2 regions of the Rhodoferax sp. GW822-FHT02A01 genome follow, and region 2 is predicted to be linked to the other one. Evidence: predicted binding sites of a transcription regulator. Region 2 holds the regulator's gene; the other holds the start of a gene.
The links. Region 2 encodes sigma-54, which starts transcription at its own class of promoters, with help from an activator protein. Its sites were predicted from a motif close to TGGCANGNAANCTGCTTT; they were not measured.

Region 1: xdp1 (exosortase-dependent surface protein XDP1) is a predicted target of sigma-54. The motif match lies at 1,779-1,796, and genes of this name have one in related genera.

The regions. Positions count from the first base shown of each region.
Region 1 is NZ_CP152376.1:228,901-232,310, forward strand. It holds gene prsT (XrtA/PEP-CTERM system TPR-repeat protein PrsT) at 1-1,683, shown strand, start outside; gene xdp1 (exosortase-dependent surface protein XDP1) at 1,862-2,689, shown strand; tRNA gene AAGF34_RS00990 (tRNA-Thr) at 2,809-2,884, opposite strand; gene AAGF34_RS00995 (ClpXP protease specificity-enhancing factor) at 2,941-3,410, opposite strand, start outside.
Region 2 is NZ_CP152376.1:582,757-586,166, reverse strand. It holds gene lptB (LPS export ABC transporter ATP-binding protein) at 1-611, shown strand, start outside; gene rpoN (RNA polymerase factor sigma-54) at 611-2,206, shown strand; gene AAGF34_RS02695 (class I SAM-dependent RNA methyltransferase) at 2,203-3,410, shown strand, end outside.

The DNA.
Region 1 (3,410 bases), 350 kb from region 2:
CAACCCACCGACAGCCAAGCCATGACCATGCTGGGTTCTGCGTTGATGGTGAAGGGACAAAACGCGCGCGCCACTACGCTCATGAAAAAGGCTTTGCAGACGCAAGACGCACCGGGACTGCGCACGGTGCTGGGCATGAGTCTGATCCGCAGTGGCCAATCCGGCAGTGGCATCAGTGAACTTGAATCAGCCTACAAGAAGAACCCCAAACAAACCGGAGCGGCTACCGCATTGCTTAACATGTACTTGAAGGCGGGCCAGACCGCCAAAGCGATTGCCGTTGCCGAAGATCTTGTCAAGCAACAGCCCACCAACGCGGAATTCTTCAATTTGCTGGGCATGGCCCGCGGGCAGTCCAGAAACTATCCGGCTGCCCGTACTGCCTTCGAGCAATCGCTGAAGCTTGTCAGCACCTATATTCCCCCAAGCCTGAATCTGGCACGTCTTGACATTGCGACCAAAGCCTACGATGCGGCTACAAAGCGGCTCAATGACGTTCTGAAAGTGGACCCGCGCAATGCCGAAGCCATGGCAGAGATGGCGATTATTTCGGAACGCACAGGAAAGCTTCCCGAAGCACAACGCTGGCTGGAGAAGGCGGTCGATGTATCGGGGCCCAAGGAACAGCGTTGGAACCTGGCACTTTCTGACTTTCATTTACGCAATGCCAATGCCTCAGCCGCCCTGGATGCTGCGAAGAGTGCATCTGCAAAGGGTCCCGAAGAACTCTCCGTTCTGATGGCTTACGCAAAGGCCCAATTGGCAGTCGGTGATATCGCCGCAGCCAAGAACCTGCTCATGACAGCCACCAAATTGGCGGATTACGATCCGGCGAAGCAAGTCCAAATAGCCATGCTTCAGCTCGCCGCCAACAACCTTCCAGGAGCCTCTTACAGTTTGGATAAGGCGCTTTCCGGTCAGGCGGATTTTTTGCCCGCCCAAGCGCTTATGGCAGAAGTCGATTTGCGCCAAGGAGACCAGGCCAAGGCGGAGAAGCGCGCCCGCGAAATCATTGCATCCCAGCCCAAACGAGCCGTTGGCTACAGCCTGCTGGGCGACATATCGATGGCGCGCGGGCAAAAAGCGGCTGCACTGGACAACTACCGCAAGGCCCACCAACTTGAACCCTCCACAGAAACCTTGCTGCGACTGTCGCGCGCCATGGGGGATCAGGATGGCGGCAAGGCAGCAGCCCAACTGGCGGAGCAATGGACCAAGACACACCCCAAGGACATCATTTCCCAGAAGGCACTGGCCGATGGTTACGCCCGATCCGGTAACCTGCCGCAGGCCCGTCTGGCCTACGAAAGGGTATTGAAATTGGATCCAGACGACGCAGAGGCACTTAACAATCTGGCCAATATTCTCTTGTTGCTCAATGACTCTGGAGCCATCAAGATCGCGGAACAGGCTGTGGCGAAAAATCCTGGTAATGCTGGAACGATAGATACCCTGGGTTGGATCTTGTTCAAGAATGGCCAGCCGGACAGGGCTTTGCAGCTCCTCCGCGATGCGCGCTTGAGGCAACCCGGAAATCCGGAAATCGCTTACCATTTGGCGGCAGCATTGGCGCAAGCTGGACGCAAAGCGGAGGCAAAGGCGGAGCTGGAATCGGCACTCAGGTCGGGTAGTTCGTTTGACGGAGCGGACCAGGCGAAGACGCTGCTCAAATCATTGAATTGATAATTTCGACAAAGTGATGTCGGTGGTTTTTACATTTCATCAAAGATTCCACTTTGACAAATCGTAACTTATTGATTTTAAATGATTTTAATTGTTGGCTCGAATATTGCTGTAATTGCATGAATAGGGTGGCAGGTTAATCTATTTGACGCCTGACCTGAGTTGCACGGAGAACATGATGAAGCGAAATATCTACTTGGCAATTGCGATCGCGATCGGCACCTGCGGCGCATCCGCATGGGCGAGTTCAACGTGGTCTCAAAATCTGGTCGCTGATTGCACATCGAGCGCTGCAAGCCAAGCCTGCAGCGGAAGCCCCGCTGTGTCGCTGAGTGGCTGGTCCACAGGCTCGGGCACCATTACCAACCCGACGGCTGGCAGCTCCTTTGCTGCGGCAACGGTATACAACTATGGCAGTTCCTACGGCTTGGGCGTGGTTGCCAGCAATGAGTCTGCATCCGCTACTGGCCCCCATGCAACGGACAACATCAATGGCATCGATGCCATGCTATTGAGCTTCACCAATGGTCCAGTGAACTTGTCCAGTGTGAGTATTGGATGGAACGGTACTGACAATGGCACCTCACCCTATAACGATTCCGATTTGTCCATCCTGGCATGGACCGGCAGCACAACTCCTCCCACCATGGCTGGCGCCAGCTTGAGTGGATTGCTGTCCTCTGGCTGGAGCCTGATTGGCAATTTCAGTAACGTGGGCGCCCAGGCTGGCAATACCGCAACCAGCAGCAACACCTCCACCTACTCAAGCTACTGGCTAATCAGCGCTTACAGTACCTCCTATGGCCCAACAAGCACCAATGGTCAAACCCTGGACCAGGGCAATGACGCGTTCAAGCTCCTGTCGGTAGCCGGAAATACTTGTGCCGGCACGGTGAGCGGATCCCAGTGCAACCCCAACAAGACTCCTGAGCCTGGTTCAGTGGCCCTGTTGGGAGCCGGTCTGTTGGGCCTGATTGCCTCGCGTCGCCGTTTTTCAAAGCGTTGATCAGCCGGTTGTGGGCCTAGCCCCGCCAGCACCTCCGGGTGCCCAGCACCATGCAAAATAAAACCCACTGTCCGATTACGGAAGTGGGTTTTTTATTGGGGCGCTACTGGAGTAACTCTTGGTGCCGCTTGTCGGATTCGAACTGACGACCTACCGCTTACAAGGCGGTTGCTCTACCAACTGAGCTAAAGCGGCACGGGATGTATTCTACCCTAGCGTGCAGCGGCGAAATGCCGATGCACTACATGAATTTACTTCACACGCGTGAGTGACGGCCTGCCACTCCCACCTGGGCGTGGAGCCTCAGGTGGTGGCGTGTCGGACTGGCTGGTATCAGACGCTTTTTCTACTGCCACCGGGGCCTCGGACAAAGTCCCGGATTCAGTAGCCGAGGTGCTTGCCAGCAATGGGAACGCCATGCCCTGCCCATTCTCTCGCGCATAGATGGCCAGCACATGATCCACCGGCACCAGAATGTCGCGCGCCACACCACCAAAGCGGCCCTTGAACTCAATGTAGTCATTGCCCAACTTCAAGGCACTGGTGGCATCAAAGCTGATGTTCAGGACAATTTCGCCATCACGCACGTACTCTGTAGGAACTCGCACGGACTCGTCCACCAACACCGCGATGAACGGAGTAAAGCCGTTGTCCGTACACCATTCGTACAAAGCACGAATCAGGTACGGGCGCGTGGAGTTCGAGTCTTTGGCGTCAATCA
Region 2 (3,410 bases):
CCTCGTTTTACATCATCGTGGGACTGCTACGGGCCAGTGGAGGAGACATCTCCATCGACGGCAATTCGATCGAGTCCATGCCCATACACCGGCGCGCGCGTCTGGGGCTGGGCTACCTGCCGCAGGAAGCCTCGATTTTTCGCAAGCTCAATGTGGAAGACAACGTGCGCGCCGTGCTGGAACTGCAGCGCGACGAAGACGGCACTCCATTGCGCAGCGCGGAGATCGAGAAGCGGCTGACCAATCTGCTGCAGGAATTGCGGGTCGAGCACTTGCGCGAGTCTCCGGCGCTGGCCTTGTCGGGCGGTGAGCGGCGGCGCGTGGAGATTGCCCGCGCTTTGGCTACCGGGCCGCGTTTCATCCTGCTGGACGAGCCGTTTGCCGGCATCGACCCGATTGCGGTGATCGAGATCCAGCGCATCATCAACTTCCTCAAGGCGCGCGGCATCGGGGTGCTCATCACCGACCACAATGTGCGCGAGACCCTGGGCATTTGCGACCACGCCTACATCATCAGTGATGGCCGCGTGCTGGCCGAAGGCACGCCTTCGGAAATTGTTGACAACCCCGAGGTACGCCGCGTGTACCTGGGTGAAAACTTCAAGATGTAATGAAGCAAGGTCTCTCATTACGCGTCTCCCAGCATCTGGCGCTCACGCCCCAGTTGCAGCAGTCGATCCGTCTTCTGCAGCTCTCCACGCTCGAACTGAGCCAGGAAGTGGAGCAGATGCTGGACGAGAACCCTTTTCTGGAACTGGGTGAGGACCATGCCGAGCGGGAAGAGTTCGGCATCGCACAGGCGGATACGCCGGTCAGTGAAGGCGACAAGGATGTGGAGTTTTCCGCCACCATGCCCGACCTGGGCAGCAGCACCGTGGCCTCCACCAGCAGTGATGAAGACAACAGTCCCCTGAGCGGGGACGAAGGCATCGACTGGGAAGGCGACGGCACCACCGAAATGACCCCGGACGACGGCGAGTGGGGCGTCGAGGCCAAGGCCAGTACCAATAACCTCACTGGCGACGAAGACAAGGACGCCACCGAGCTGGCCCGCACGCAGGAGAGCTTGCAGGCCTTCCTGCATCGGCAGACACTGGGTTTGCGCCTGAGCGCCGAAGACGCTGCCGCGCTGCGTTTCCTGATCGAGTCGCTCAACGATGACGGCTATCTGGAAGAGCCGCTCGAGGACCTGGCCCGCACCTTGAACCCGCAGGATGAAGAGCAGTTGTACGACCTGGTGCACCATTTCTCGGTAGCCCTGGGACTGCTGCAAAGCCTGGAGCCGGTTGGCGTCGGTGCCCGCAATTTGAGCGAGTGCCTCAGTCTGCAATTGAAAGCTCTGCTGCGCAATCCGGACCTGGAAGACGAAGAGCGCGAGCAACTGGAAGTGGCCCTGCGCATTTGCCAGCAGCCCATGGAATTGCTGGCGCGCCGTGACATCAAGCGGCTGGTGCAATTGGGCGTGGGCAGCGATGCCCTGGTGCGCGAGGCCATAGCGCAGATTGCGCGGCTGGAACCCAAGCCGGGGCGGCGCTTTATCGACGTGGAGCGCAACATCGTGGTGCCCGACGTGCTGGTGGTGCCGGTGACCAACGCCAACAAGGCGGCTGCACCCAAGTTCCGCGTCATGCTCAATCCCGATGTGATGCCGCGCCTCAAGGTGCATGACATCTACGCCAATGTGCTGCGCAACCACCGCGGTGGCAAGGACAGCGCCAGCCACGCCGCGCTGCAGCAACGGCTGCAGGAGGCGCGTTGGTTCATCAAGAACATCCAGCAGCGCTTTGACACCATCCTGCGCGTGAGCACGGCGATTGTGGAGCGGCAGAAGAGCTTCTTCACCCATGGCGAATTGGCCATGCGCCCGCTGGTGCTGCGTGAGATCGCCGACGAACTGGGCTTGCACGAGTCCACCATCAGCCGCGTGACCACCGCCAAGTACATGGCAACGCCTTTTGGCACCTTTGAGCTGAAGTACTTCTTCGGCTCCGGCCTGGGCACTGAGTCCGGCGGCAATGCGTCCAGCACCGCGGTGCGTGCACTCATCAAGCAGTTCATCAGCGCCGAAAGTGCCAAGAAGCCGCTGTCAGACAACCAGATATCCGAGATGCTCAAGGAGCAGGGTATTGAATGTGCCCGGCGCACTGTGGCCAAATACCGCGAGGGGCTGAAGATCGCCCCCGCATCCCTGCGCAAGGCGCTATGAACCAACTGCAACTCTTTCTTCCCTGCGCCGCCGGTGTGGAGGATTACCTCGCGCCCGAAATCCTGCGCATCACCGGCCTGCCGCCCGGTTGCATCACCAAGCAGCGTGGCGGTGTGGCCGTGCGCACATCGTTCACGGACGCCATGCGCCTGAACCTGTACTGCCGCCTGGCACAGCGTGTGCTGGTGCTGGTGTCGTACACCGAATACCGCAACGAGCAGGACCTGTACCGCGCCGCCATGGCGGTGCCGTGGGAGCGCTGGTTCACACCGCGCGAGACCATCAAGATCGAGGTCACCGCCCAGCACAGCCCATTGACGTCGCTGAACTTTGCAGCACTCAAGGTCAAGGATGCCGTCTGCGACCGCTTCCGCGAGACTTCGGGGGGCGTGCGTCCTGATGTCAACACACAGTGGCCCGATGTGCGCATCTATGCCCACCTCACCACTGACAGCTGCTCGCTCTACATTGACACGTCCGGTGAGCCATTGTTCAAGCGGGGCTGGCGCGAGGACAAGGGCGATGCGCCGTTGAAAGAGACCTTGGCAGCCGCCATGATCGCCGCCAGCGGCTGGGCCGATGGTGACGACGACCTGATGCCCTTGTACGACCCCTGCTGCGGCAGCGGCACCATTGCCATCGAAGCCGCGCAGATTGCCTGCAATATTGCGGCGGGCTCGTTGCGCCGCTTTGCCTTCGAGAAGTTTGTGCCCTTCCAGCCCAAGGTCTGGCAGGCCATGAAGCAGGAAGCGGCTGACGCCGTGGTCAAGCCCGAGCCCGGCCAGAAAGCTCTGATCTACGGCAGCGATGTGTCGCACCGCATGGTCGACTTCGCGCAGCGCAACGCGGAGCGCGCGGGCGTGGCCGATGTCATCGAGTTCCGTGGTGGTGACGCCCTGCAGCGCATGCCACCCATCGAAGGCGGTGGCGTCATGCTGCTGAACCCACCCTACGGCGAGCGCATCGGCATTGGCGGTGTGGCCGGTGAGGGCGTGCAGGCCCGCTATGGCGCCCGCGAACTGGCCGAGACCGAAGACGGTGTGGCCTTCTTCACCCAATTGGCCAGCCACTGGAAGAAAAACTTCTCCGGCTGGACTGCCTGGATGCTCACGCCAGACCTCAAGCTGCCTGGCAAGATGCGCCTGAAAGAGTCACGCCGCGTGCCGATGTGGAATGGCCCGCTGGAATGCCGGCTGTTCAAGTT